3 regions of the Ruegeria sp. CI8 genome follow, and region 3 is predicted to be linked to each of the others. Evidence: riboswitches for the same ligand, from Rfam matches in the RefSeq annotation. Region 3 holds a riboswitch; each other region holds the start of a gene.
The links. Region 3 has a riboswitch for cobalamin ahead of ACR0DA_RS15775 (DUF1636 family protein). Riboswitches for the same ligand answer to the same signal wherever they lie in the genome.
Positions count from the first base shown of each region.

Region 1: another riboswitch for cobalamin. It lies ahead of ACR0DA_RS08790 (DUF1636 family protein); the one in region 3 lies ahead of ACR0DA_RS15775 (DUF1636 family protein).
Region 2: another riboswitch for cobalamin. It lies ahead of ACR0DA_RS08860 (CbtB domain-containing protein); the one in region 3 lies ahead of ACR0DA_RS15775 (DUF1636 family protein).

Region 1 covers NZ_JBQFQL010000001.1:1,770,819-1,774,081, forward strand. The annotation lists gene ACR0DA_RS08780 (NAD(P)-dependent oxidoreductase) at 1-130, opposite strand, end outside; gene ACR0DA_RS08785 (LysR family transcriptional regulator) at 239-1,114, shown strand; cobalamin riboswitch at 1,187-1,391, shown strand; gene ACR0DA_RS08790 (DUF1636 family protein) at 1,474-1,857, shown strand; gene cobW (cobalamin biosynthesis protein CobW) at 1,860-2,915, shown strand; gene cobN (cobaltochelatase subunit CobN) at 2,922-3,263, shown strand, end outside.
Region 2 covers NZ_JBQFQL010000001.1:1,784,781-1,788,043, forward strand. The annotation lists gene cobA (uroporphyrinogen-III C-methyltransferase) at 1-590, shown strand, start outside; gene cobF (precorrin-6A synthase (deacetylating)) at 583-1,326, shown strand; cobalamin riboswitch at 1,370-1,578, shown strand; gene ACR0DA_RS08860 (CbtB domain-containing protein) at 1,615-1,785, shown strand; gene ACR0DA_RS08865 (CbtA family protein) at 1,790-2,488, shown strand; gene ACR0DA_RS08870 (hypothetical protein) at 2,553-3,047, shown strand; gene ACR0DA_RS08875 (DUF1636 family protein) at 3,035-3,263, opposite strand, start outside.
Region 3 covers NZ_JBQFQL010000004.1:133,646-136,908, reverse strand. The annotation lists gene ACR0DA_RS15785 (ABC transporter substrate-binding protein) at 1-397, opposite strand, end outside; gene ACR0DA_RS15780 (ABC transporter ATP-binding protein) at 394-1,200, opposite strand; gene ACR0DA_RS15775 (DUF1636 family protein) at 1,197-1,595, opposite strand; cobalamin riboswitch at 1,699-1,906, opposite strand; gene ACR0DA_RS15770 (hypothetical protein) at 2,552-2,851, shown strand; gene ACR0DA_RS15765 (hypothetical protein) at 2,913-3,179, shown strand; gene ACR0DA_RS15760 (hypothetical protein) at 3,152-3,263, shown strand, end outside.

The DNA.
Region 1 (3,263 bases), on a different contig from region 3:
CTCCCTTGGCGGCGAACTCCGCCACAAGATCGGGGTTCAGGTCGTGTACCGTCAGGTCGATACCGTTGCGCAGCAGCGACCCCGACAGCTTGCCCCCCACATTGCCCAAACCGATGAAACCGACCTTCATGTTCTGCCCTCCCGCAGGCGCAATTTCGTTGGCACGAGTATTTCCGTTGCCCATCGACAAAAGAAACGAATAATAAGTCAATCTAAATGCAAAATATTTTGGTGCTGAATGGACCGCCTGCCCAATCCGGCCTGGCTGCGCAGCTTCGAAGCCGCCGCACGCCATCTGAATTTCACCACCGCCGCGCAGGAACTGGGCCTGACCCAGACGGCGGTGTCGCTGCATATCCGCTCGCTCGAGGCGGACCTCGGGCATCCGCTTTTTGCCCGCAACGCCCGACACCTGTCGCTGACCGAGCTGGGCCAGTCCTATGCGCTGACCGTGCGCCGGGCGCTGTCGGATATTGCGCTGTCCACCAACAGCTTGTTCGGCCCCGCCTCGCGGCAGGCGCTGACCATCCGGGCGGCGATATCGACGATGACCTACTGGATCGCGGCCGAGCTGCCCGCGTTCAGCGCCCAGCACCCCGAGGTCCCGGTGCGGCTGGTGTCGCATATCTGGAACGACTCGGCCGCGCCTGCGGATGTGGACGTGGAAATACGGCTGGGCCATGGCGACTGGCCCGGTGTTGCGGCCGAACGGCTGTGCTCGGAACGGCTGGTGCCCGTCTGCCGGGCGCAGGACCCGGCGCCAGACCTGCAAAACGGCCCGTTGATCCACATTCTTGGGTACGAGGACAACTGGGCGCGGTACTTCGAGGCCACGGACACCGACCTGCCCGACCGCCCCGCGCGCCATTCGGCGGATACGACCGTCACCGCGCTGCAACTGGTGATGGCCGGCGCGGGCTACGCCACCGTTCTGGAGCGGTTCGCGCGCAACGCCATTGCCCAGGGCGCGCCGATCCGGGTTGCGGGGCCGGCGATTCCCTTTGCCCAGTCGCACTATCTGATCCGCAGCGTCAGCGCGGCGCCTCCGTCCATCCCTGCCGAGTTGTTCCTAGCCTGGCTACGCGACAGGCTGGCCAGTGATGCCGCGGATTGACCCCGGCAGGTCGCTTTTTCGATCCGACGCAGGGCACTTGGCCCCGCGCGCTTGACAACCCCCCTGCCCGTGCCGCATGTCGCTTGCGTTGGTGTCTGTGCAAACAGATGAAAAGGGAATGCGTCAGCGGTTTTCCGTCAAACGCAGCCGCCCCCGCGACCGTGACCGGAGAGGGTGCCCAAATGCCACTGGCCGCAGGCCGGGAAGGCGGGACATCCGACAGAGCGCCGCTCTGACATCCGCAAGCCGGGAGACCTGCCAACGCCCGAAGACAAACCGGACGGGGTGTTCCGGTGTCGGGCCCATGTCCGCAACGTGGCCCGCGCATACCCCGTCCCCCGACAACCGAGTGAGGGGGGATGAGATACGTGACCGAGACCACACCAGTCGAGCTGCTGGTTTGCACCACCTGCCGACGCGGGCTGCCCATCGAGGATGACGCCCAGCGCCCCGGCACGCTGCTGCACAAGGCGCTGGCCGCTGCCGACCTGCCCGAGGGCATCACCCTGAAGCCGGTCGAATGCCTGTCGAACTGCGATCAGGGCTGCTCGATCGTTCTGCGCGGCGGGCCGTCGCGCTGGACCTTCGTCTATGAAAACCTGAACGAATCCGACCATGTCGAGATCATCGTCGAAGGCGCCACCAAATATCTGGCCGCCGATGATGGCCTTGTGAAATGGCGCGACCGCCCTGAACATTTCCGCAAGAACTGCGCCGCCCGCATTCCCCCGATTGGAGCCTGAGCATGAGCACCCTCGAAAAACTTCCCGTCACCGTCATCACCGGCTTTCTCGGCTCGGGCAAGACCACGCTGATCCGCCATCTGATGCAAAACCCGCAGGGCAAGCGGCTGGCCGTGGTGGTCAACGAATTCGGCGACGTGGGCGTCGATGGCGAAATCCTGAAAAGCTGCGCGATCCCCGACTGCCCGGCGGAAAACATCATGGAACTGGCCAATGGCTGCATCTGCTGCACCGTGGCCGATGACTTCATCCCCACGATCGAGGCGCTGATGGCGCTCGACCCGCGCCCCGATCACATCCTGATCGAAACCAGCGGTCTGGCCCTGCCGAAACCGCTGCTCAAGGCGTTCGACTGGCCCGACATCCGTTCCAAGATCACCGTGGACGGCGTGATCGCTCTGGCCGATGCCGAGGCCGTGGCCGCAGGCCGCTTCGCCCCGAATGTCGCGGCGGTGGATGCCCAGCGCATGGCCGATGACTCGATCGACCACGAAACGCCCCTGTCCGAGGTGTTCGAGGATCAGATCTCGTGCGCCGACATCATCCTGCTGACCAAGCCTGACCTGGCCGGCCCCGAAGGCGTGGCCAAGGCGCGCGAGATCATCGCCGACGAGGCGCCCCGCCCCCTGCCCGTGGTCGAAGTGGCCGAGGGTGCGGTGGACGTGCGCGTGGTGCTGGGGCTGGAGGCCGCAGCCGAGGACGACATGGACGCCCGCCCCTCGCATCACGATGGCCATGACGACCACGAACATGACGATTTCGAAAGCATTGTGGTCGAGCTGCCAGAACAGACCGACCCGGCGCAGCTGGTCGCCAATATCGAGCGTCTGGCGAACGAGCTGAACATCCTGCGGGTCAAGGGCTATGCCGCCGTTCAGGGCAAGCCGATGCGCCTGCTGGTCCAGGCGGTCGGCGCGCGGGTGCGGCACCAGTATGACCGCCCGTGGAAACCCGAGGAAGAGCGCCGCTCGCGCCTTGTGGTCATCGCCGAGCATGACGACATCGACGAGGCCGCGATCCGCGGCATCCTGACGGGCGTCACCGAGGCCGCCGAGTAAGCACCGATGCACGTCGTCTTCCGCGAAAGCCACGGGCTCGAAGAAACCGAGACCCCGACCGATCTGGGCCAGAGCCCGGCGGATCTGGTGGTGCTGTCCTTTTCGGACAGCGACCTGGGTGCTTTCGCGGCCGGCTGGCATCGCGGCGGCGGGCCCGAGGGGCGGATGCCCTCGTTGCGGCTGGCCAACCTGACGGCGCTGAAGCACCCATTGTCGGTCGATACCTATGTCGAGCAGACGCTGGAGGGTGCCAAGGGCATCCTGATCCGGCTGATCGGCGGAGTGCCCTATTGGTCCTACGGGTTGCAGCAGGTGCTGGCGCTGGCGCAGGCCAAGGGCATCGCACTG
Region 2 (3,263 bases), on a different contig from region 3:
GCAAGGAGGCCGACCTTGTGGGTGTGGGCAAGCGCGCCGGGCGGCCCTCGCCCAAGCAGGACCATGTCAGCCGCCTGCTGGTCGAGTACGCCCAGACCGGCCAGCGGATCGTGCGGTTGAAATCGGGCGATGGCGGCCTGTTCGGACGGCTAGAGGAGGAATTGGCGGCCCTGCGCGCTGCCGGGATCGCGTACGAGATCATTCCGGGCATCCCCTCGGCCATTGCCGCGGCCGCAGCGGCGGGCATCCCGCTGACCCGGCGCCTGACCGCGCGCAGGGTGCAATTCGTCACCGGCCACGATGTCAGCGGCAAGCTGCCCAAGGACCTGAACCTGCCCGCGCTGGCCGACCCGGGTGCGACGACCGTGGTGTTCATGGGCAAGCGCACCTTTCCCCTGCTGGCGCAGGCGCTGGACGCGCATGGGCTGCCGCTGGACACGCCAGCAATGATGGCCGAGTCGGTTTCGACGCCTGAGCAATCGCTGCACCGGTCCACCGTCGGCGCACTGGCCGAGCGTCTGGGCTCCGAGATCGGCACCGCGCCGGCGCTGATCCTTTATGGCCCGCTGGCGGAGTTCGACGATGATTGATCTGGTCTTGATCGGGATCGGCACCGGCAACCCGGACCACGTGACCTTTCAGGGGGCGCAGGCGATCCGCGCGGCCGATCTGATCCTGATCCCGCGCAAGGGCGCCAACAAGGCCGATCTGGCCGGCGTGCGCGAGGAAATCATTCGCAAGGTCACCGACACACCACCCCAAATCGCCTATTTCGACATCCCCGGGCGCCGGTCGCAGGATGGCTACCTGCGCGGCGTGGATGAATGGCACGACGCAATCGCCCTGCGCTGGCAGGAGGTGATGGCCCGGCGCCCCGAGTCGCGCACCGTCGCCCTGCTGATCTGGGGCGACCCGTCGCTCTATGACAGTTCGCTGCGAATCGCGGCGCGGCTGGACCCGCAGCCGAACACGACCGTGATCCCCGGCATCACGGCGCTGCAGGCGCTGACGGCGGCCCATGCCATGCCGATCAACGAAATCGGCGCGCCTTATATGGTCACCACCGGCCGGCGCATCCGCGACGAGGGCTGGCCCAGCGACGCCGATACGGTTGCGGTGATGCTGGATGGCGAATGTTCGTTCCAGACGCTGGACATGGCCGATTTTGACATCTGGTGGGGGGCTTACGTGGGTATGCCCGAGCAGATCCTGATCAAAGGTCCGCTGGCCGATGTGGCCGATGAGATCCTGCGCAACCGCACCGAGGCTCGCGCCCGGCACGGCTGGATCATGGATATCTATGTTCTGAAAAAGCGCGGGAATTGACGCGAAAGGTCGCAAATGGCGATTGCGCCACAGCGGCATTCACGTCTAAATGGACGAGTCTGGTCCTGCCGGAGACATCCGGATGCTAAGAGGGAATTTGGTGCGGCCTGCGCGCAGGTCAAATCCAAAGCCGCCCCCGCGACTGTAAGCGGTGAGCCCTGTTCAACCAGCCACTCCCGATCCGTTCGGGGGGAAGGCGAACAGAGGCGCTGACCCGCAAGCCAGGAGACCTGCCAGGCGAACAATGAAACACCGGCCGTCGGGTGCGGCGGCACAGGAGGACAGAAAATGACGACACAAACGCAAACCGCATCAACGGCACGCGCTGGCATTCTTTCGGCAGTGTTCGCGGCAGCCCTGGGCCTGGGGATCATCACCCTGGCTGGTCACGTTCAGGCATCGGCGCTGCATGACGCCGCGCATGACGTGCGCCACGCAACCGGCTTCCCCTGCCACTAAACCAATGTTCAGTCGCATTCTGACCAGCGCGTTGTTCGCTGGTGCTGCAGCCGGGTTGATCGTCGCCCTGCTGCAGTTGGTATTCGTGCAGCCCGTGTTGCTGCATGCTGAACTCTATGAATCCGGAGAGCTGGTGCATTTCGGAGCCGAAGCCGTCTCGGCCCATCCCGAACTGCCGGGCATGTTCTCGGACCTGACCCGCGACGGGTTGAGCATGGTGTTCACCATGCTGACCTATACCGGCTATGCGCTGGTTCTGGTCGCGCTGATGTCGCTGGCCGAAGCGCAAGGCCACCCGGTTGACGGGCGCACAGGCGTGCTGTGGGGCCTGGCCGGTTTCATCGCCTTTCACTTGGCGCCGGGCTTCACCCTGGCCCCCGAGGTTCCGGGCGTTGCCGCAGCGGATGTGTTTGCGCGGCAGATCTGGTGGTGGGCAACCGTCGCGGCCGCTGGTGTGGCCATGTGGCTGATCGCCTTTGGCGGCAACATCGTCAGCTATCTGGTTGCGGCCGTGCTGTTGATGGCCCCGCACCTGATCGGCGCGCCGGAACCCGACATGTTCACCGGGCCGGTTCCGACCGAGATCGGGGCCCTGTTCGCCGCACGCGCATTTGGCGTCGGCCTTGTGGCCTGGGTGCTGCTGGGTTCGTTTGCCGGGTATTTCTGGCAAAGTGAGGGCAAGCGCGTCGAAGCCGCGGCCTGATCCCCGAAATCCCACGACCCGCCGGCGCACAACCGGCGGGTCATCTGCTTTTCAAGGAAACAAGATGACACGCTCGCTTGCTCTTTTTGCGATCGGTCTGGTCTTTGGCGGGGGTGCCGGGTTCGTGCTGGCCGCGGCCAACGGCGTCACCTTCGACGGCCACGACCATGCCGACGCCGCCCAACATGGCGGCCATCACGCCGAGGCCATGGCCCATGACCATAGCACCGCCATCAACCTGCCCGCCGGACCGGACGCGCCGGGGCTGGAGATCGCCGTCTCCCCCGACCCGATGGCAGGTTGGAACCTGAATGTGATGCCGCGGAACTTCACGTTCGCGCCCGAGCACGCCTCGCTGGACGACAAGCCCGGCGAAGGCCACGCGCATGTCTATGTGAACGGCGTCAAGCTGGCGCGGCTTTATGGCATCTGGATGCACATCCCGGACCTGCCCAAAGGCGAAACGACCATCGAGGTTTCGCTGAACGCCAACAGCCACAGCCCGCTGGCCGTGGATGGGGTGCCGGTCAGCGCGTCCGTCACGGTTCAGGTGGACTGAAACGCAGGGATCCGCGCCCGCAGACACAAGCGAAGCCGCCCGCACGGCCGGGCGTCTTCGATCCAGCCGTTCGGGCTGTTCAGAATGGTCCGACAGGTCGCCGCAATGTCATTGGCATCGGCAACCGGATCGATCCCTGAAAACACGTAAGACGCCAGGCTTTCCCCCTGCATCGCCACCACGGTCGGCTCGTCGCAACCGCTGAAACAGGCGTGC
Region 3 (3,263 bases):
TCAGTTCGTAGACTTTGATCCCGAAAGGTTCGAGCGTCTCTGGCGTCACCTCGCCACCCACTTTCATCCCGTAGTTCCAGCCCGCGAAATAGAAATCGGCATCTGCGCCGACCAGCACCTCTTTGCTGGGATACTTGGCCGACAGCTCGGGCAGTTGCTGCACTCCGGCGCGCATGTCCTCGTCCAACGTCTTCCAGCCGGAAATGCCGGTATATCCCACCATTCGGTCGGCCAGGCCCAGCACCAGCATCATTTCCGTCAGGTTCACGTCGTTCGAGATCGCCGCCTTGGGCGGTTCGTCAAAGGTGACGGTTCGATTGCAACTTTGCACGGTGGTTTCCGCGATCGCGGTATTGGCGGCCAAAGCCAAGCCCAGGACTAGGGTGGTCGGTTTCATTCCAAGCTTCCTTCTGGTTGGGGATTGGGGAGTTGATAGGTCAGGTGAGGTTTGTGACTGAGGCTGAGTTGCTCTTGCCGGGCGGTGACATCGAACGTGTCAGAGACCAGCCTGTCACTCAGCACTGTCTGGGTTGGGCCAAAGCCGCAGGGTCGACCGTTCTTCAGAATCAGAACACGGTCGCAGACATCGGCGGCCAGGTTCAGATCGTGCAGCGAGGTGACGATCGTCAGGTCGAGGTCCCGGATCAGCCGCAACACCTCTAGCTGGTTGCGGATGTCCAGGTGGTTGGTAGGCTCGTCCAGCACAAGAATCCGGGGTTCCTGGGCAAGGGCGCGCGCGACCATCACACGCTGACGCTCGCCGCCGGACAGAGTGGCCAGCCCACGGTCGGCAAACCCTTGCAGATCCATTCGGTGCAGCGCGGATTCGATGATCTGGTGGTCACGACTGCCGGGCGTGGACAGGCCCAACCGGTGCGGCACCCGCCCCAACGCCACGATGTCGCGCACGGTCAGCGCGAAATCCGAGGGCTGCTCCTGCAGCACGGCGGCAACCTGACGCGCCAGCGCCCTGGGGGCCATTCTTTTGACGGACCCGCCGTCCACCAGAATGTCGCCCGAGGACGGACGGTGATAGCCGTAGATCATCCGCAGAAGGGTTGTCTTGCCGGCACCGTTCGGCCCCAAAACCCCCATGACCTGCCCGCGCATCAGCGCAAAACTGGTCTCGTGCAGCACCAACGGCGCTCGTTTTCGCGGCGCCCAGGTGACGGCATCCACCGACAGCAAAGGCGCACTCATGAGGCGCAATCCGCATTTTCCGAAGACGCAGCCATCGCGGCTGGAATGCGGGCCAGTGTTGCGTGGCGAAGCCCGGCCGGGCGGTCGACCGAGCTGCACCATCCATCGCGCAACTGCTCGTAGAGCCGCGCGAATTCCACGAATGCCCCGGTCTCTTCAGACGTCAGCCCGCCAAACAGGTAAGATGCCTTGCCCGGCCCGTGATAGGCGACGGTACAGGGTCGGGTGCACCCGGCCATGCAGGCGGCACCGGAAACGTCAAAACCTGCCAAACCGTCGTCTTCGGCCAGCGCGGCGCGCAATCGTCCGATCAGGTCAGGCCCGGGGCGTACGGCTGCGCCCTTAGGTCGGCAAGATAGGCAAACCGTGATGTGATGTGTTGATTGTCGGTTCATTTCGCCCTCCGCGAAATCGCGGGGCGGAAAGGGAACCAGTCATGTCAGCGGCGTAAGCCGAAAATGCCATCTTGGCCTCCTTCCGGGACACCCCGCCCGGGTTGAGTTGCGTTTGATGATGGCAGGTCTCCTGACTCGCGGTGTATGGCTTGCCCCGCCTTCCCAGACCTATCGGCCCAGTGGCATCCGGGGGTCGCACACCGCCTACAGTTGCGGGGGCAGTCACGGAGTTGGCGTCAGAACGGCGCCGCACCGTATTCCCTTTTACCCGACCGGCGAAACGATCGGGAACCATCAGCGCCAATCTCATCCATGAATCGGGTTGCACTGTCAACGACGTTCTGGGCGGGTGCGAAAGGGAGGCATCCTGGCGACCCTTCGGCACCACCTGAGCGACAGACCGGGCGGAGAATTATGTCGTTTTGACCAACTGGATTAAGATAGCTCGGAAGGTCCCGAAACACGGCGGCGCAAGCGGGCTGACTGCCAAGCCTCCGTGAACGGCCTCGCCTTTTCCCTTTGAATGCAGAAGCCTATCGTTGGCAAGCTTACAAAATTTACGCGCGGAAAAATCATTGATTTATCTTGTGATTGATTCAAACATACGAATTCGACACAACTTTAGCTTTACCTCCGTTGTTGTCGCTGTCGCCCGTTTCGTCGGGCCCTTCCGACTGCTGGAGTGAGTGCTGGCGGTCGGAAGGCATTTCACGAAGATCAGCGTTGGGAGGACGCGGTGCCCGGACTTAACGTACGAACCCTTCCTCGAAACTTCGCACCGGTTTTTACCCATGACGTCATTGCGTCAGCACGCTTTGTTCACGGTCCCGGGGATCGGCAGAATATCTGTCTGCCAGCCATGTCATTGGCCGCAAAATCGGGGACCGCATAGACGTGAGCGCGCAAAATAAGACCACCTGTTCCAAAAGTATCAACAAACCCAAGAGGAGAAGAAAGTGATTAACAAAGTCATGATGATTTCAGGCGCGACGTGTTTCGTACTGCTAGCGGCCTGTGACGACACCAGCACGTCAAGCACACCTGCCGAACTGACGCCCGCTCAAAAGGCGTGTCTGCGAGACGTGGCCAAAACAACCAACAATTCGCAAGTGGTCGTGCTCTCATCCGCGTTCAGCGAGGCTGGAACACAAGTCACCGTTGGGGTTGGCGAGGATCGGGCTCCGTGGAATTGTATTGCCTACAGTGATGGCGCGACAGCCGGTATTGAGTTCCTGGGCGACGAAGGCGCGTTGTGACCAGTTTGATGCGTAGCCGAAATCGGCTGCGCAGCGCTGGCTTGATACTCTGAGGTCCGGCATGGTCTGCAGAATAACCATCATCGCGTTTGCGACCCTTTACCTGCTGGCGTTGTTTGCGTTCCTGACCGGTACCTTTGGCTGGTTCGGACAGGAACGAGACCCGTTGTCCGGCGTGTTCCTTTTGCCGCTGGGACTGCCTTGGGTCCTTGCGGTGGACCTTTTCTCAGAGTCGGCCAAACCGTGGCTCGCGGCAACTGCACCGGTGCTCAACCTGTTGGCACTGGTTTTGATATGCAAATGGGCACGCGGCTTGCGCCAGGAATAAAGGCGGAACTCTTTCCCACCAAATGGGAGGAAAACATGGGTAAAGTGATCTTGGGGCTTGTGATCGGGCTCATCCTCGGCGTGG